4 regions of the Paenibacillus hodogayensis genome follow, and region 4 is predicted to be linked to each of the others. Evidence: riboswitches for the same ligand, from Rfam matches in the RefSeq annotation. Region 4 holds a riboswitch; each other region holds the start of a gene.
The links. Region 4 has a riboswitch for cyclic di-GMP ahead of ABD796_RS06490 (transglutaminase-like domain-containing protein). Riboswitches for the same ligand answer to the same signal wherever they lie in the genome.
Positions count from the first base shown of each region.

Region 1: linked by a shared signal. The riboswitch ahead of ABD796_RS29920 (TetR/AcrR family transcriptional regulator) and the one ahead of ABD796_RS06490 (transglutaminase-like domain-containing protein) in region 4 are both predicted to bind cyclic di-GMP.
Region 2: linked by a shared signal. The riboswitch ahead of ABD796_RS04400 (hypothetical protein) and the one ahead of ABD796_RS06490 (transglutaminase-like domain-containing protein) in region 4 are both predicted to bind cyclic di-GMP.
Region 3: linked by a shared signal. The riboswitch ahead of ABD796_RS20730 (HD-GYP domain-containing protein) and the one ahead of ABD796_RS06490 (transglutaminase-like domain-containing protein) in region 4 are both predicted to bind cyclic di-GMP.

Region 1 is NZ_BAAAYO010000014.1:423,126-427,989, forward strand. Features, by position in the region: gene ABD796_RS29910 (TetR/AcrR family transcriptional regulator) at 1-187, opposite strand, end outside; gene ABD796_RS29915 (VanZ family protein) at 268-1,269, opposite strand; gene ABD796_RS29920 (TetR/AcrR family transcriptional regulator) at 1,563-2,084, opposite strand; cyclic di-GMP riboswitch class I at 2,263-2,350, opposite strand; gene ABD796_RS29925 (MFS transporter) at 2,370-3,887, opposite strand; gene ABD796_RS29930 (TetR/AcrR family transcriptional regulator) at 4,125-4,736, shown strand.
Region 2 is NZ_BAAAYO010000001.1:1,111,441-1,116,304, reverse strand. Features, by position in the region: gene ABD796_RS04415 (helix-turn-helix domain-containing protein) at 1-208, shown strand, start outside; gene ABD796_RS04410 (hypothetical protein) at 326-1,705, opposite strand; gene ABD796_RS04405 (universal stress protein) at 2,055-2,504, shown strand; cyclic di-GMP riboswitch class I at 2,720-2,819, shown strand; gene ABD796_RS04400 (hypothetical protein) at 2,925-3,218, shown strand; gene ABD796_RS04395 (HesB/YadR/YfhF family protein) at 3,376-3,660, opposite strand; gene ABD796_RS04390 (NADPH-dependent FMN reductase) at 3,700-4,236, opposite strand; gene ABD796_RS04385 (C40 family peptidase) at 4,467-4,864, shown strand, end outside.
Region 3 is NZ_BAAAYO010000010.1:368,965-373,828, reverse strand. Features, by position in the region: gene ABD796_RS20750 (glycosyl hydrolase family 28-related protein) at 1-180, shown strand, start outside; gene ABD796_RS20745 (sialidase family protein) at 271-1,371, shown strand; gene ABD796_RS20740 (NanQ anomerase/TabA/YiaL family protein) at 1,434-1,886, opposite strand; gene ABD796_RS20735 (glycoside hydrolase family protein) at 2,038-3,396, shown strand; cyclic di-GMP riboswitch class I at 3,609-3,702, shown strand; gene ABD796_RS20730 (HD-GYP domain-containing protein) at 3,818-4,459, shown strand; gene ABD796_RS20725 (hypothetical protein) at 4,483-4,836, shown strand; gene ABD796_RS20720 (CBS domain-containing protein) at 4,833-4,864, shown strand, end outside.
Region 4 is NZ_BAAAYO010000002.1:195,408-200,271, forward strand. Features, by position in the region: gene ABD796_RS06470 (vWA domain-containing protein) at 1-464, opposite strand, end outside; gene ABD796_RS06475 (hypothetical protein) at 685-840, shown strand; gene ABD796_RS06480 (hypothetical protein) at 830-1,771, shown strand; gene ABD796_RS06485 (carboxylesterase family protein) at 1,931-2,587, opposite strand; cyclic di-GMP riboswitch class I at 2,906-2,992, shown strand; cyclic di-GMP riboswitch class I at 3,067-3,155, shown strand; gene ABD796_RS06490 (transglutaminase-like domain-containing protein) at 3,169-3,975, shown strand; gene ABD796_RS06495 (collagen binding domain-containing protein) at 4,381-4,864, shown strand, end outside.

The DNA of each region.
Region 1 (4,864 bases), on a different contig from region 4:
ACATGAGCTGGTGCATTTGATCCTTGAGCAGAAAATACAATTTGATCAGCATATCCTCTTTGCTTTCAAAATAAAAATAAATGATCGAAGAAGAGATATTCGCCCTTTTAGCAATTTTGGATATGGAAATTTCAGAAAGGCCGCTTTCATTGAGAAGCTCAATCGTAGCCTGATAAATAAGGTTCACTTTGCTTTCCGATTTAGTTTTCATTCTCAAAATATAATCGAACGATCGATCAATGTCAATAAACGATCTGACTTTTGCATTTAGAATAACGATCTTGCTTTTTCTTTAATACGATTTATAATCATTTGTCCCTTGTTTACTTCTGTAAGCGTAATGTCCCACATCACGACATTGGTAGTCGGATTTGGGTCATCATTCCTTAATTTAATGGTAAGTTCATTTGCTCCGTTTAAAGGGATTTGAAACGTAAGCTGATTCGATTCACTGTTAGCCGATAAACCCAATGAATAAATTTCGTTGCCATCTGCAATAAACATGATGTCACTTCTCTCATTGCTTGCACTGTTGATGACATCATCTGGTATTGCGGCATTGCCTGCTATTCTTGTATATTTGCCATTTAAAAGATACGTAAACTCGTTAGTTCTTGTATTTTTTCTACTGTATACATTGATTTGAGGCTCCACTTTTTTTCGGGTTGAAGTAAAGCTTAAGAGGGTTTCATCCCACAGCACAGACCCATCTTTTAAGGCAAGTTCATTCAGGGCTACGACTTCACCGCCTCCCTTTTCCAAATAATCATTAATACCACCAACAATAGCAATGACTCCAATCGAAAGTACAATGGCCGTTAAGACGATTCGATAGATCCCTTTACATTTATCACGATCACGGCGCACTAACCGCTGTGCCCAAAATCCTACCGCCGCCCCTAATGTATTAATTATGATATCGTCAATATCAAAGGATCCTAAACGGGAAAGCATTTGTACAATTTCAAGGATCGTAATAGACAGAACAAATAAGGTTATAAATCGAATGAACTGACAACGATACAGAAGTGGGATGACCATTCCAAAAGGGATGAATGCTACAAAGTTGCCCAACTCAAAAAACCAAAGTCGAAAGTCCTTTCCCATTGGAAAGTGTAAAGGAATCCCTTCAGGTATTAGACTGTATCGCATGCTAGCATTTTGAAGAAAAGAAGCTCTGTTGAAGCCTATATACATAAAATAGAAGGTCAAAATGGTGTATAAGGCTAACAGTATTAGGGTGATTTTTCGTAGCTTTCCTTGATACATAATTACATCCTTTCATTTCTGCAAGCGACAGAGATACGTCCAATTCATTTTCGAATCGTTGCTACTTGGAGATATACATGTACAACTACGTACGATACATTTTAGAGGACAAAAATAAAATATATGTTAATCTTCTCTTAATTTTTTCTAATGATTGCCTTTGCTCCGATAGGAAGAGTTTGCTCCTGAATGACTCCTGCACCCGGGATATCACTCCCATCAATGGAAACGACCCGCAGATAGATATTGATTAATCAATTACTTTTGTTGCAAAATAAATAACCCTCGGACGGTTATTTATTTTTGTTGAACGCAAACAGCTCGGGAAGATCCAAAAAGTACGAAATGTTGCACATCATGCCCATCGCGATAAAAGTCGTTGCGTTTTTTTCTGCATCGGGTATGCCTGCTGCTTTAAACTCTTCCAGGACATAAGCTCTGATGCGGGATAACCCCTCTTTGGTTGCCGTCCGGATTGTTTCTTCAGTGATGCCAATACCGATCACCTGCAAAGCGATCTCATTGGGATATTGGACCGACAATTCTTCATAGGCTTTGGTCATGTCGTTGTCCAGTTGCTCCGGACTCGACTCGACATTTTTAAACGCTTGGAGGATCCGGTCAAACGCTCGATTCAAAACGGCGATGAACAGTTCCTCCTTCGTCGTAAAGAAACGAAACACATACGGTTGAGAAATCCCGGCTTTCTCTGCGATAAGGGCTGTCGTGGTGTTATAGTATCCGCGCTCGGCGAATACCTCCAAACCTGCCTCAAGGATTTCCTCCTTGCGGTCCTGTCCTTTCGACCTAACCATAGCAAGCTCCTTTCGTTAGTAATTGATTAATCACATTATACCCGTCGTTCAGCCCCAACACAAGGGGCGAGCTCGTATGTTGGTCGATCTATCTGGTCATCCAGATGCAAGTCAATCAAATTGCAACGCTTATGCTTGGGATATAACAAAACACGACCTATAGGCCGTGTTTGGCAAATTAGGTAGCCCGGCAGTCATCACTTTAATAGTGAGAAGATCCGTGGCTTGGCGTCACTGCCTTACGGTCAGTTTTGCCACCTTCATAGTTACTCCCACTGTGAATAGCTACAACAGGGTTCCTTCCTTGACTTGCGACCGTTCAGAATCCTTCCTGGGGAGAAAAATCAAGGATAGAATGACACCGACACATGCGATCCCTGCACAAACCAACAACATGGAGCCCATGCCAGTAATAAAGGCATTTCTGACGGCATGAAGCAGCGAGTCCGACTGCATTTGGTTAGCTACCGCTACACCGACAGATACACCATGTTCAACCTTTTCTACGACATCTGCCGAAAAGGAGGGAAGGTCAAGATTCTTCATGTAGATATTATTGATGATGGTTCCCAGAATAGCGATACCGATCGTTCCGCCAACTTGTCTCAATGCCATAATCAAAGCAGAACCGACTCCGCTTCGTTCGGCAGATAAAGCACCAAGGGCCGCATCCATGGATGTGGGAAGGGAAAGCCCGAGGCCAATACCTGTAATCGCGATCCAAAAGGCAACGAATAGGTAAGAACTTTCCAGGCCGGTCAGTGATCCGACGGAAATCCCGATCGCCATAACCAAGAAGCCAAGTGCGACAAGATATTTTCTCCCCAGCTTCTCTGCGATACTGTCGGCAACCTGAGCGCCTACAATTAAGCCGCCAACTAAGGGCAGAAGCCGTAGGCCGGTTCCCAGTGTGTCGGAACCTTGAATAGCCTGAAAAAACAGCGGCAGCGAAAAGAGCAATCCAAACATAGCGAAATTCACAACCGTTGACAAAATAGTTCCCCATGTAAAGCTTGAAGAACGGAATAACGAGAGCTGGATGAGCGGATGCTTCGTTTGGTGTTGCCATACAATAAACCCGATCAGGATAACAAGTCCAATCAAGAACGTAGTCACTACGGATGAATGTGTTAAGCTTGTTTCTCCGGCTTTAATAAAAGCATAAGTAATGGCGCCCAGACCAATACCGGATGTTAGGATGCCCAAATAATCAATTTTTGGTGCATCGGCACTTCGCGACTCCGGCATAAGAAATGCAATGGAAAATAGACCCACAATAACAAATGGAACGTTAATCAGGAATACGGATCCCCATTCAAAATGCTTTAACAGCAGCCCCCCGACGATCGGCCCCAATGGAATTCCTATCATATTAACAGTTCCCCACAGCATCATGGCCCTTGTACGTTCTTTCCCTTCAAATAAAACGGGAACGATTGACATGGATAGCGGCATTAAAAATGCCGATCCCAGCCCCAAAACAACACGCATGGAAATGAGCATTTCAGGAGACGTTGAATATGCACATCCGATCGAGCCAATTCCAAAGATCACCAATGCGATGATGAGCAGCTTTTTTCGACCAAACCGATCGCCGAGCAAGCCGGCCGGCAACAATAATATAGCCAATGTAAGGTTAAAAGCATTGGCAAACCATTGCAGTTCACTGGTTGTGGCATTTAAAGCAGTCGCCAACGTAGGCAATGCCACATTCAAAATTGTCATGTCGAGCGCCACCGTAAATAGTGCACAACATAATGCCGCGAGAATCCACCATCTTTTATTATTCTTGTTCATATCCATTTCATTCACCCATCCTTCTTACGAAATGAAGATACCCTTACCATGGTGTAACTCTTAACGCCATTAAATCCCGTTTACTTTCGTACATTTGTCATGTTTTTTAGACAGTTGAGTTTATCTCACCTCATTTTAAGGTACGGTACGTATCGTTACTTTCTCATTATGATATATGGTTTTCATTCAAAATGCAATACAATATGTAGAGAGAAGCATTGGATCACGAAAGGATGAATGGATATGGCAAAGGAAAAGCGTGAGGAACAGCATGCTCCTTCCAGACGGCGCGGCAGTATTTTGGAGGATGCCATACTACAAGCTGCATGGGATGAACTTAACGATCATGGCTACGCCCGTATGTCCATGGAGGGAGTTGCCGCGCGGGCACAGACTAATAAAAATGCGTTATACCGTCGTTGGCCCAGCAAAGACAAACTTGTCATTGCCGCCTTGAGCCGCTTTGTGCCAAAACCTACCCTTGCTGCTACGGACACGGGCGATCTACGCCAAGATATGCTTACTCTGCTCCTAAGCATCATGAAGCCGCTACAAATGATCGGAGCCGAAACGATACACGGTATCATGCTAGAAGGTTACGGAAAAGATCTTTTCTCTTCTTTACCGCAACACATGAATTCAGATAAAGAAAATAATCTGATGACGATTATAAGAACGATTTTAGAAAACGCGGAGAAACGCGGAGAGGTCAACCTGAAAACAATAAGTACCCGAGTCCTTTCCCTTCCGGTAGATTTGATTCGTTATGAATTTCTCACTACGCATGAGCCGCTGTCGGATCAGGCTATAGCGGAAATTGTTGACGATATTTTTCTACCGCTTGTCCGCGAATGACGAACCATGGGCAACATTCAATCAACACGGCAAGCGGGTTTCCGCTCCGAATAAAAACAAAAAGACCCTCTCAGTGAAGAGAGGGCGATCCCACATTAACTTCTCATTCGTTTTTTCCGTTCCAAACT
Region 2 (4,864 bases), on a different contig from region 4:
GACCGGGCACTCGATCGTCGAAACGTTGAATACGATGAGGGTGCGGCAGGCGGAGCTTCTGCTTTCCTATACGGACCGCAACGCTTCGGAGGCGGCGTTCGACGTCGGCTTTGCCAACTACAACCATTTTTTGCACCAATTCCGCAAACGGGTCGGGATGAGTCCGAGCGCCTTCCGGAGAAAAGCGAGACAGCACGATTCTAACTAAAATTAACTTTGCGAATGCGGCGATATGCTAGAGGTGGCCGGAGCTGCGTACCAAGCGTAGGTACGAGACGATGATCCGACGCTAGGCCGGCAGCTTCTTGACGGCAGTTGCTCTTTGTCAGCCGCCCGTCCGATGGGCGTAAGCATCCTCCGCGACCGACCTCAATTTCTCGTAAAATGGATTATCTTGCGGCACTTTCCACTGCTGCATGTAGATCAGCATCTGATTGATGACCGTATCGAATTCGATGACCGAGTTGTCCATCCCTTTTTCGACAAGACCTTCGAACTTCACCTTTTCTTCGGCCGTTATTTTCTTGGCCGTAAAAAAACTTCCTATGTAGCGGCGTACGCCGTCTCCTCCGTACTTGCGCGGGTACTCCAGCTTCGAGTTCAACAGCCCAATCTGCTCTCCCGTGAACACCGTTCGATCCAACAGCCCGAGCAGCGCGTCCAGATCGCCATGGCGCTTATGTACCAGATCCATGACCTCGTCGTCGCTGGCATCTCGGGGGAAAGCGAAGAACAGCTGAGAGTTATCGAACTGCTCCGAGACCGAAACGTGGGTTAGCTCGTGCGCCAACGAGCCCAGACGTTCGGTTGTGCCGAGCGGAGCGACTAAGCGATGGTTGACGACATACTTTTCCCCGATACCTTCATCCTTCTCCTTTTGATTGGTCAGCCTGGCGCCCGGCAAATGAGATTTCATATGGACCTTATCGGCATTGTTCAGCACTTCTGCCAGAACGCGCTTCGTAATGTCGGGCGTATCCGGGGCGTTCATAATGGACAATAGCTGGTTCAGCTCTTGTTGAAGAATATCGTCGATTGCGCCAGGCACGGCTTTGAGTTCTTCCAGACAGCTCATGATTTGCGTATCGAGCGACATGTTATCAAGTCCGAGGGCCTCTCTGTCACGGATGGCCAAGAGCGCGTCTTGCCCCTCGCACAATTTGGCGAACCTTGTTTTCGGATCTGCTGCTGCGGATGCTTCGGCCAACGGGACGTAGACTTCCTTCTCGCGGTCGATTTGTCCAAGCAGCGTTTGAACCCCCGCGATCCGGTCGGGATGCGCTTTCGGATGGGCCAGGTAGTTTTCGCAGTGCATGCGTATGTCATCAAGCAGCGCGTCTCTTTTCACATAATCGGATTTGTCGGTGGCGTTGTATTTGGCCAGAGCTTTGTCCACCGGTTTGATTTTAGAGCGAATCCGGTAATCCACCTTTGTCAGCTTCTTGAAGCTGTCCTCGCTCATCAGTCTTTGAACGGCCGTATTCGATGCCGTAGAGATAGGCATGAGAGGCTCCGCGCGACGCATAACGGTTTGTTCGAGCATGCGGCCGACCGCACGGTTGCCCATCGTCCGCTGAGCCGTGATCCAGGAGGCTCCCGTTCCGAAGGCAGGCTTGGCCGCGCTTTCGGAGCCGAATGCGGCTTGGCTGGCGGATCGTGTGGTTTTTGGTGCCGTCGCGGGGGTGTGCTTGCTGTTCGTTTTCATCGGATTACTCCCTTATTCTTGGTCTATATATGCTGAACGAATGGATTTCAAGGAAATGCGAAGTGAAATGAGGTGAGGGAACGACTTCGCTATTCAAAACAAGTTCCCGTTGGGAAATGTTCGATTGGCAAGGTCATTCTTAGGAATGGATGCTCTTTTCAAACAGAAGTCTGACTTATTTATTATACCAAATCTTTCCCGGCAAGTAATGGCTTTCTCACAAGGAGCGTCCGGCTTTTCGCGCGCTATGCCGGTGGTTCAAACCGGTCAGACAAGGGTATGAATAATAAAGGTGCAAATGATATACTGTAGGCAGAAACCTAATTTCGTATAGAAGAGGTGTTCGACCATGCCGTTCCAACACGTACTCGTCGCTTATGACGGCTCTCCGCAATCCCAATCGGCTTTGGATCGGGCGGTAAGCCTGGTCCGCGCGACGCCCGGGGCGCATTTGACGGTGGCCCATGCGTTTCAATACCCGAATTTTATCGTTGGCGAGGCGATGGTTGTCGCACCTGTCGTTACCGATCTCGAAGAAATGACCAGCTCCGAGCAGCTGCTGGACGAAGCGAAGGCTCGCGTAACCGATTTGCCGGGCGTGACGTATACGCTTCTGCAGGGGGATGCGGCCGAATCGATCTTGGAGTGCGCCTCCGAAACCGGGGCGGATCTGATCGTCATCGGCAGCAGAGGCTTGAATACGATCAAGGAATGGTTCCTCGGCAGCGTCAGTCATCATGTCGTGCAGCATGCGAATATTCCCGTGCTCGTCATCAAAGAGCCGCATCAGGAGCATTAATCCTCGATCGGAGTCACGACCGCGCTCGTTCAATGAAAATGCGAAGCAGAAACAACCGGGCGGTTTGCCGTCCGGTTGTTTTGTGACGCTTTTGAGCTATGTATAAAGGCATGGTACTGGTTGAAAGATAGGTACAAAGTAGGATGTATAGAGCAAGGTCCTCTATTATCCTATGAATAGGAGTCGATTGATAGCCGTCGAAACTTCAGGAAATTTCCCGATAATGGCAAACCTAGCGAAAGCTGGGGACGCAAAGCTAAAGGGGCTAAAGTCGTAGGTCGCCTTGACCGAAAACGATGCCAGCCAGCTGCCGAACGAACCGATTGAAGTTTTTTTGTTGTTCGGGCTTTGTTTTTTGCGGGGAACGGGAAAGCTCGCATAAAGAATGCTAACGAACGGAAGCAAAGGAGCGATAGCGTCATGGAAGAAAGGCTCGACTCGACCGAGCGCGGCTTTTATTTGAAACTGGGCGACGATTTTTTCGGTATGTATGAAACGCCCGACGGGCCCAAGCTGTTTTTCAACAAAGACAAATACCGGCTGACGGATTCGAAATGGGAAGTGGAGCTGGTCATCGGCCGCAAAAACAACCTGTTTATTTTTTATTGGCAAGGGGAAACGAAAATTTCGTTCCGGTTCAACAAAAATCAGGATTCGGTCATTCAACTGTATCGGCTGCTGCAGGAACGCGTCTCGTCCAAGCGGACGCGCTAACGGCATAGATCATTACAGACAAGCTTCGCATGTCATATGCGGAGCTTTTTTTGCCTCTCCGGGATGCCGCCGCTTGCGGCCTAATATAAAGGACATGCCAAAAAAGAGACGCCGGCGACAACACCGAGCGTCTCTTCCCATCCACCTTCCGAAGCGCCTAGCTTAAATCGGACAGATGGAAAAAAATATCTTCGCCTTTGGCGTCCAGCGTCAAATCGCGCTCCTCCAAATACCACAGATCCGTTTCTTCCATAAAAAACGTCATTCCTCCGGCCTTCGATTCCAGGCCGGCATCCATCGGCTTGCCGCTCATAATGCCGAGAGCGTACGGGTCTTCACCTCCGCCCGCATAGCGGACGTATACGCGAATATGCTCGCCCTCGCGAAAGCCCCATTCCTTGGAAAAACAAAACACGGCCGCATCGGTCACGCTCAGCTTCATCGGTTGTGTCCCCCTTTCGCGCCGCCTGCCGCGTTCGTTTTAACCGTTCAGGCGGGTATGCATATGCAGAAGCTCCTGCGCGAGCCGTCCGATCCGGTCCGTCACGTCAGGATCGACGATTTCCCGGCGCTCGTTGAAGTGGCTGTCGTGCAAATACACATAGCTCGGCGCCACATAGGAGCGGAAATAGCCGGCGATCGGCTTGAGCTGGTTTTCGATAACGAGGTAATGCTGGAACGTCCCGCCGGTGGCGACGAAGCCGACGACTTTTTTGGTGAGAGCCGTTACGGGAATGAGATCGAACAAATTTTTCAACGGGCCGGACAGGGAAGCTTGAAATATGGGCGTGCCGATGACGTAAAAGTCGGCTTCGTTCACTTTATCGATAACCGTCCGCGTATCGCCGTCGTAGGCGGACGGATCGCGTCCGTCGCAAAATTGCACATTGTATTGCTTCAGATCGAGAAGCTCCGTTTCCAGCTCCGGATGGAGCTTCTTGGCTTCTTCCAGCACGCTTTGGACGGCAATGCCGGTCTTTGCTCCGATGATCGTTCCGGATATTCCGAGTAGTTTCATGACGATGACATCTCCCTGATCGAGTTTGTAAGCTGCCTTTTCTTTCATATTGAAAGATCGGCGCCGCTTTGTCAAATATTTTTTAATATAATATACGTTTATGTATATAAAATAACCCTGCGCCCCAAGCGCTTTTTGGTTATATGTACCAATTGACTCACTGCCCGAAACCCGCCAGTCGATCCGAACCGTTATAAGATCACCAATCAACGCAGCGGAGGAGAAGCTCGATGCGCAAATGGATCGCTTATACATTGACAGGGTTGGCCGGACTTTCGTTTATGACGCAAATCGCGCTCGCTTCCGGGACGATGAAGGTCGAACTGGACGCCGTGCCGTTCCGCTGGATCGTCGGAGGGCAGACCTACAGCTCGGACAAGCCTTACGCCGACGGCGACACGGAGCTTCCGTCGAGCCTCAATTACAAAGGAACGACTTACGTGCCGCTTCGTCTGGCCGCGCAATCGCTCGGGTACAAAGTGCAGTGGAACGAAAAGACGCAAACGGCGATTATTACCGCCGAGAATGAAGACGACCCGCTGGCCGGCGAGCAAGATTCCAACGGCAACTACCCGCATTACAAGTATATGCCGGCCGGAGAAGGGGCGGCCAATTGGGAGCGGCGTGC
Region 3 (4,864 bases), on a different contig from region 4:
AGGGCGGGCAAGGAAACGATACAGAACGGCTATGTCAACGCCAAGGCGTTGAACGGGGAGCATGTGTCTTTCCTGCCGAGCACCGCCGCTTCCGTGCCGAACAGCTCGCTCTTTGTCGATGCGTCCGACGGGAAACTGAAATTCAAGGACGGCTCCGGCAGCGTGACTAGTTTAATCTAACGCGCGGAGACGCTTGAGGCGGCGCATGGGTAAGTTCCGGAAAGCGGGAGAAAGCTGACCCGGAAATAAGAAGATGAAGGAGGAGTCGTTTTGGCGCTTACGTCTTTCCGGCATATCATTCTGTACAAGGACCGGCAGTACAATGCGTTCCCGAACATCGTCATGAACAAGGAAGGGACGTACGTGACCGCCTTTCGTCAAGCGCCGGACCGGCAAGCATATGGCGGCGTTCAGCATATTGATCCTTCGTCCAAAGCGGTCTATATTACGTCGACCGACGGGGAAAACTGGAACGCCGAGCCGGGTATCCTGTACGACGATTTTTTCTACGGCGTGCAGGATCCGTGCCTGAACGTGCTTGCGGACGGCACGCTGTTCGCCACCTGCTTCATGTGGAAAGTGGCGGAGCGGGGCGACGTGCGGGACGATCCCGATTACAAATATAGCGCATATGACAACTGGCTCTGCAAGCAAGCCGGGGCGTATTCGCTAAGATCGGCGGACGGCGGCAAAACGTGGGATCGTCCGCTGCCGGTCGGCCTCGGCACTTTGGCGATTCGCGGCAATGCCGTCGAGCTGGACGATGGCAGTCTGCTCGTCCCCTTTTACGGCGAATCGAACGAACGGAAGGACGGCATTTCGCGGGCGATTGTGGCGAGAACGATAGACCGGGGCCGCTCGTGGACCGAACACGCCGTCATCGAGCCGGAGGAAGGGTACGGCCTGTTCGAGCCTAATCTGTACCGGACGCTGTCGGGCAAGCTCTTCTTGTTCGCCCGCTGCCACAAACGGAAGCCGCTGCCGGAGGACGGCCGCACGGCCTATCCGCTCGTGACCGCGGAGTCGCGAGACGGCGGCTTGACGTGGAGCGAGCCGATTCGGCGCCCCTTTTATTCGCCGAGCCCGTTTCACCCGCTGCGTTTGCACGACGGCCGGGTGCTGCTCACTTACGGCTATCGCCACAAGCCGTACGGTATTCGCGCCGTTCTGCTGGATGCGGAATGCGAGCGTTGGACGGAGGCGCAGGAGACGATGATCCGCGAGGATGGACATGGCGGCGATATCGGCTACACGTGCGCGGTTCAGCTCCTCGACGGCCGGGTGCTGATTACGTACTACTATTCCCGGGATGGCGAGCGCGAGCGCTATATCGCGGGGACGATATGCGAGCTGGCTTCCTTGGGCGGTTAGCCGATTGTTCAAACGACAAAGCCGCACTCTTCAAGAGAAGAATGCGGCTTGCCCGATGTATGTTAAATCTCCACTTTGATAACAACTTTCTTGACCGGGGCCGGGACATCGTTGACCGCAACGCACGGCATATGGACGTCCTGGGGAGCGAAGAAGGCGAAGTAGCCTTCCTGAAGCGTGAAGAAATTGCCGTTGGCCGAGAACAGGGCGTAATCGGAATCTTCCTTATAAGCGGTCGTAACCTCGGTCAAACCGATCGGCGAATGTCCCATCGACTCCTCGCCTTCGACTACGAGCTGGATGTCGAAATAGTTGCGGTGGGCTTCCCAAATGCTTTCTGCTTTCGGCTTCGTTTCATAATGCTGAACCAGGGCGAACAGATGGGTGCCGTCGATTTCGTATTTCCCCGGCTCCAGTTGTTTCACGTCGTGCGTGTTCAGAAACTCGATCGCTTGCTTGAAGCGGGGGTGAAAGCCGGCATATTGGCCGAGGTTGGCAATGGAATCCAGAATCAAATTCGATCTCTCCCTGGAATAAAATGGATGGAATGATGGCGTAGCATGATTAGAGACAATGTGTTTCCCGTGTTCATTGTAGTTGTTATGGATCGGATTGTAAAGACACCGGAAAGCGGCGTTTGCCAAGAGTGCCGAGGAGGGATAGTGGATGGAGGATGCTATTCGCATCGGTTCGAGAATCGAAATGTTTACGGACGACCGGCTGATTGCCGAGAGGTGCGGAATCCGGCTTGCGATGCACCCGCCGGAACGGAAAGAAGTGGTGCTGACGTTCCCTGAACCGTGGGAAGGACCGCACACCAGCTATTTTACGGTCATTCAGGACGAAGGCAGGGTACGGCTTTATTATCGAGGCAATACGGCTGCCGACGACTCCCACGAGCAGGTGACCTGTTATGCGGAAAGTGAGGACGGCATTCATTTCGTCAAGCCCGAGCTTGGTCTGGTCGAGTTTGCCGGCTCCAAGAGAAACAACATCGTGCTGAAGGGGGTGCTCGCGCACAATTTCGCCCCGTTCCGCGACCGATCGGCCCAAGCCTCGACGACCGGAACATACAAGGCGGTCGCCGGCATCGGCAATGCGGCCCAGACCGTGAACAATCGATCGCCGTTATATGCGCTGCGATCCGAGGATGGCCTCCGCTGGTCGATGCTGCAGGATGAGCCCGTCATGACGGACGGAGCGTTCGATTCGCAGAACATCGCCTTCTGGGACGGCGAGGCCGGGCAATACCGCTGCTACAATCGTTATTTTACATCCGACGGAATCCGTGGCGTGCAAAGCGCGCTTTCCTCCGATTTTATCCACTGGGGGCCGCAGCGGCGCAACACGTATTCGTATGGAGCGCCGATGGAGCATTTTTATACGAATGCGACGATTCCGTGCCCGCAGGTCGAGCATCTGTACTTGTCGTTCCCGATGCGCTTCGTGCCGGAACGCAAAAGGGTGGCCGGCCACGGGGAGCGGGGCGTCAGCGACGCCGTGTTCATGACGAGTCGCGATGGTACGACATGGGACCGAACGTTTATGGAGGGCTGGGTGCGGCCGGGCCTGGACGAGCGCAACTGGACGGACCGGAACATCATGCCGGCTTACGGCTGTGTGGAGAGCGATACGGAGTTCTCCTTCTACATCGGTGAGCATTACCGTTTCGACAGCGTGCGGCTGCGCCGCGTAGCGGTTAGAAAGCACGGTTTTGCTTCCGTGCAGGCGGATTACGCCGGCGGAGAGATGACGACGAAGCCGCTGCTTACAACCGGCGAACGGCTGGAGCTGAACTTCTCCACCTCGGCGGTCGGCTCGGTGCAGGTCGAGGTCGCGGACGAGTCCGGTCGCGCGCTGAACGGATTGTCCTTTGACGATATGGAGCCTCTGTACGGCGATTCGCTGCAGGAGACGGTGGTGTGGTCATCGGGAACAAGCTTGCGCGGGCTGGAAGGCCGGCCGATCCGTCTCCGCTTCCGGCTGAAGGACGCCGACGTGTATTCGTTCCGTATGAAAGGTTAAAGCCGGATAGCATGAAAGTGCCGGTTTGTCCGGTTTGGAAAGCTTGGGCTTCGGGTTCTGCTGCGGCGGGCCCGGGGCTTTTATTTTTAGGCGACAGATCGACAACTTTCGCAAACAATCGTGACAAAAAAATACAAATCGGTTACAATCGAACTATCGGATTATACAACTAAAAAGCAATAGGTTGATAGTATCAAAATCGTGTTCATAAACGAATCCAAAGGCACACTTATCGAAAGATAAGGTCGCAAAACCATTGGGGCTACCGTGTAACTTTCGTTACATCACGCCAGCCAGGTCGCCGAATTGTGAGACGGGCGCCCTCGATTTGATGAGGGCTTTTTTTGTTGATCGGATCTCCCGTATTTACAAGGCCACATTCGAACCTGAAATCGCTTTATGCCGAAAAGGGGGATTTATTATGTTGAGCGCGATCACCCGTCTATTGATTCGATTGTCGGATAAAGACAGGGAGACGCTTGAGCACGTTATGCGGGTAGGATCTTTGGCCCATTGCTGGACATCGTTCCATCAATTGTCGGATCAAGACGACCGGCAGGCTTTCATTGTAGGCTGTTTTGTCCACGACGTCGGTAAAATCATGATCGACGGCTCTATTTTGCAAAAATCGTCCAAGCTAGACCGGAGCGAATGGGATACCATGAGAACGCATCCGGAATGGGGCGAAAAGCTGCTGATCGAGGAACAGATGACGGACGGACGGCTGCTGGATATCGTCAAGCACCATCACGAACGGTGGGACGGCCGCGGGTATCCGATGGGGCTGCAGGGCGAGGAAATTCCGGTTCTTGCCCGCATGTGCTCGATTATCGATGCGTTCGATGCCATGATTTCCGACCGGCCTTACAAAAAAGGAATGTCGGTCGAACAGGCGAAAGAAGAGTTGGCCGTACAAAGCGGCATTCAGTTCGACGAATTTTACGTTCGGCAATTTCTCAGCTTGCCGGATCAATTGCTGCGCAATCCGATCCCGCTTAACCTGGAGCAGCTTGCCGTGGAAGGAACGTTATTCTACGAGCACTCCTCCTGGAAGGGGAACTGATTGGCTTAAGGAGTATACTCACCATGAATCAGAAACGTATTTATTCCCGCAGGGCCACTTTATCGTTAAAAATGTCCGAGTTCGAAGTTCCGCCGATGCAGGATCTGCTCGTGATCGGCCGCAGGGCACCCATCGGACCGGAAGCCGTCAGACGCATGGCTGAGGCGCTCTCGCCGGAGCAGTTCACGATTATGATGATCGACCATCCGAAGGTGGAGGCGGTGCTTATCCGCAATTCGCTTTTGCAAATGCTGGATAAGGACGTGCTGATCAACATCGTACTGGAGGAGGCGGATCGATTGATCAGCGATACGATGGTCATCCGGTCCGAGCTGAAAATCGAGGTGATGGTCCAGCGGGAGGTCGAACTGTCGTGAAGGTGGGCGAGCTGATGACTTCCCCGAT
Region 4 (4,864 bases):
GCGTTAAGCGAGTTGTTGCCGTCGGAGAGCAGCACGATCAGCGGGTGACGGTCGGGCTCTCGGCCCTTCTCCAAAATATTCACCGCTTCGGCCACGCCGACGGCAATATCGGTATACGGTCCGCGGGACAACTGATCGATAAAAGCTTTGAGCTCGTCCTTGTCTTTCGGCGAGCTGATCTTCAGCAGCGCCTTCTCGCGGACGACCTGATCGGTGTAGGAAAGCAGCCCGATTTTATCGCCTTGCACCGAGGCCATGTCGACGAACATTTTCATCGCCTCGTTGGCGACCTTGTTCCTGTCGCTGTCATTCATGGACGTGCTCGCGTCCATTGCCAGAACCGCGTCCATCTTCTGCTCCGCCCCGGCAGCCCCCGCCCGCGAGGAGGCCAGGAGCGTCAGCACCATTATTCCGCATAATAACAAAAACGCGTACCGCCGAAGCGGCATCGGTTTATAGATCATCGTTCGCACCTCCGGATTCGCTGGAGTAGTCAAAGCGTCCATGCACAGAGTACAATATAAAGTATATTACTCAATAAATTTACTATTTTCATAAACCTTATAGCAATCTCTTTTTATATCTCTACTAATATATATCTGCTATATATCTGCCATACTTGAAGACCCCTTTGCGCATTGCGATAGTTTCCAATCGTGTTCATTCCGACAGGAGGGTGATCCCATGATAACGTACAGCCTGCTTGCCGTCGCCGCCCTATTCGTGCTGGCCAGGTGGGTCTTCTTCTGGAGCTGTAAACGAAAGGCGATGACGCACGAGCAGATGGACGCTGCGCTGATCGACCGTCTGAATGCGGCGGAGGTGCCGCATGACCGTTAGACAGGCTGTCCAATTGCGCAAAAGCCCGGTCACCGCCACCGCCTTCGAGCGGCTGCGAAAGTGCGGACGCTGCGGCGCTTATTCCATATTGCAGGCCGACCGCTGCCCGGCCTGCGATTCTCGGGGCAAGCGGACCGCCATTGCCGACTATGCCGCGACCAGAAGCCGCCCCGGACCGTGGCTCGATATGCTCGGCGTTGTCGTGCTTGCGGCCGCGGCCTTCTACTTCGCCGGTACGTTGCTGGAGCAAGCTGCCGCCATCCTCGGCGGAGCGCTGCTCGCCGCCTTGCTGGTTATGCTTCGCCGCCGGTACAAGCCCTACATCGCGGCCCATATGCTGAACTGTATTCTCGTGCGGCATACGTCGGCTATCCGCGAAGGCTTGCAGGCAGACATGCAGCTTGCCGTGGCGGATATGAAAGCCGAGCAGCCCAAGGAAGCGTACGAGAAGCTGCGGGAGATCGGCTATCTGCTCCGGACCGATAAAGTGAAGGCTCGCAAGATCGCCTGCCTGAATCGGTTCCACATCCGCAAAGATATGGAGCTGGAGCTAGAGCAAGTCATGCCCGAAACGTTCAATGAGCCGTTCGTGCAGTATTTGTGGGAGGTGGTCAAAGTCAACAAGCAGCTTGTCCGGCCAGCCATTCTGGATTACGTGCTGGCCAACCGCTATCGGATCGAAGCGATGGAGAACGGCAAAGCCATTATGACTGCGGTCGCCGGCGCGGCTCTGCGCATGAAAGCCTATGTACAGACGTACCCGCATTTATTTGTCGAATACTTAGACGAATTGCCGAAAGAAAGGTTTCAACGACTATGCCGGCTTGTCGCCGACACGCCGGTCGAGCAGCGCACCCGCCTCTATCAAAAATGCAAAGAACGCGCGCAATCGCATTATGCACTCGATCCCGACTTTCAGCAATTGTTTTAAAGCCGGAGTCGTGAAGAGGAACTTGCATTACATGCCGCAATGCAAAAAGACTGCCAATTTACGGCAGTCTTTAGACAAATCCTTGCTTGAACGACCGGAAGGAAAGCGAGTCCCGTTCCCGCCGCCTGCCAGGATAGCCTCGTCGCTGCGGCTTCCCGGTCAGGCTAGCCGATGGCTTAACAGCCATTCATATAGCTCGGGGTTATCGTACGTTTCCGTCCAGCTGTTATGATCCGTATCCGGGTATACCGTCAGTTTCGCATTTCCCCCCAGCGCCTGGATCGGGTTAACCATATTCTCGGATTCCCGAATCGATACGACCGAGTCTTTCGCGCCGTGAAACGCCCATATCGGCAGATGGACCAGGCTTTTGGCGCGGTACGGTTCGCCCCCGCCGCAGACCGGGGCGATTGCCGCGAATTTATCGGGATAATCGCATGCAAGACGCCACGTTCCGTATCCGCCCATACTGAGACCCGTCAAGTAAATCCGCTTCGGATCGACCCGGAACGACTGCGTAATCCGCTCCAACAAAACAATCACCGTCTCCTGCTCCCTGCTCCAGTTCGATCCTTGCGGACATTGCGGGGACAAGGCAATAAACGGAAAACCCGGATTTTTTTCAGCGATCTTGGGGATGCCATGAATTTTCACCTTATCAAGGTTATCGCCCCTCTCGCCCGAACCGTGCAAAAATAAGAGGAGCGGCCACTGCTTCTCCGGCTCCGAATCGTACTCTTCCGGCAAATGCAGCAAATAGCCCATCTGCAGTTTCTTCGTCACTTCCATTTCCAGCTTATTCGCCGACTGTCCCATTCCCTCACTGCCTTTCCTAATACTATGATCCCGTACACTCTTCCGCGCTCTACGGTTCCATTCCGCACATCGTCCTACCAAGATAGCGGTTTCAGCAATTTTATATAAGTTGAACGAATGCTTGAAGACCGTTGCATTCCGCTTTTCCAAGAAGTTCTTTCGTTCAACTTATAGAATAGCAAATAGTTCGACGATTGAGAACCAATGTATCCTATCGAAAGAAGGTTTTGGTTGCAATCTCCCAGTTACTAGGACCTTCGGGCCAAATATCTCTTGATTTGCCCGAAGGATTTGATATAATTGAGTTGTAAAAGCTTTTCCCGATAACGGCAAACCTGTCGAAAGACAGCGACGCAAAGCTACAGGGCCTTCCTGACTCCCGTCAGATGGCAGCCAGCTACCGAACGAACATGCTTTTTTTGTGTTCTTCGGAACCCAACCGCTCTTCCAACAGCTCCATAGATTTAAAGCAGACTCTAACACGATAATGGCAAACCTGTCGAAAGACAGCGACGCAAAGCTATAGGGCCTTCCTGACGATCCGTCAAATGGCAGCCTAGCCACCGAAGGGAGTTTTCAGCATGCGCAAACTAGTGCTGCTTGCTATGGCGCTTTTCCTCCTCGCCCCCGCGCTCGTCGCGACGAAGGCGCAGGCTGCGGAAATCGGAGTATGGCTGGATACGAACCTGCTCGCACAAGGAGCGGTCACTGTCCGGTACGACGTCAAACCGCAAGTGAAAACGAAACTGACGATTGCCAAAGGAACTGATAAATATACTTATACATTGAAGGCCGGAGTGCCCGCCGAGACGTTCCCCCTGCAGATGGGCAACGGCGACTATACGGTCACCGTACTGGAGCAAATCAGCGGAACGAAATATCAAGTCGTCGGCGAGACCGTCGTTAAACTGGCGCTGACCGACAACGCGAACGTCTACCTGAACTCGGTGCAAAACGTCAATTGGAGCGAAGCCCGCGAAACGGTCCGGATCGCGAAGGAATTGATAAAAAATGCAACGACGGATGGCGAGAAGGTGCAGGCGCTTTATCAATACGTGATCGACAACGTGAAGTACGACGCTGAGCTCGCGGCCAACGTTCCTGCCGAATATATCCCGCAAATCGACCGTACCCTGCTGACGAAAACAGATATTTGCTACGGCTATGCAGCCTTGTTCGCCGGGATGCTCCGCAGCACGGGAATTCCGGCCAAGCTCGTTATGGGCACGACGGAATATGTGACCGCCTATCACGCCTGGAACGAAGTGTACTTGAACGGAAGCTGGGTCATCATCGATACGACGGTCGATGCCGGCCTGAACGGCAGCGCTACAGCTTTCGCCATGATCAAGGATGCCGCAAAATATACGGCAGCCAAAGTTTATTAACATCCCGATAACGCCAGTAAGAAGCCGAATCATTCATCACAATAGGCCAAGCCCCGGACATCCGCATCCAGGGCTTTTTTCGGCTTGTTGAGAAAATGTATAGTTTTTCGTACTATACTGCAATCAGTTCTATCGCTTTGCCTTTACAACGCCGACCATGCGCCTTTCCGCACCCGCGGGGACGGGCAGAGCCGAGCGCCTACGAACGGCGCAATACGAATTCGGGAGGTGGTTCCAAGACGGACTCGGTGCCGGCAACGCCATCATAATCCTACATAGCCTCGGCCGCAACGCCAACGCCGGCGTCGATTCTTGGAGGACATTCACGCTTTCACGAACGATGAAGTGTCGCTTCGCGAGCTGCACCAAGTACATTTCGAGGAGATTGGGAGACAAAAACTGAAAATGAAAAAAAGAATAAGTGGAATCATTGTTGCCTTGTTGCTTCTGAGTCAAACGTTGTTTGGCAGCCATATTTCGCAGGTATTTGCCGATTCGTCGGGGAGCGTAGGGGACTCCGTATACGGCTCCGTTTACAGTCCGGGCGCTGCGAGTATTTTGACCAAAGTGACCTTGACGGATGAGACGGGTACGGTGATCGACGCCGTGTATAACCCGGACAGTCGTCTGGACATCGGTGCGGCGATAAACCTGATCTATGACTGGGTATTGCCGAACGGCCACGGTTACAAGGCAGGGGATACGTTCACCTTCGATCTGCCGAGCCAGTTCGAGATCTTCACCGACATCTCCGCCCCGCTTACTTCCGGGCAAGGACAGGTCGGAAGCTTCACGGTAGACCGGAACGGCAAAGTTGTCATGACGTTCAACAGCTACGTCGAATCCCATTCTAACGTAAGCGGCAAGTTGGAGATCCGTACGGAGTTCA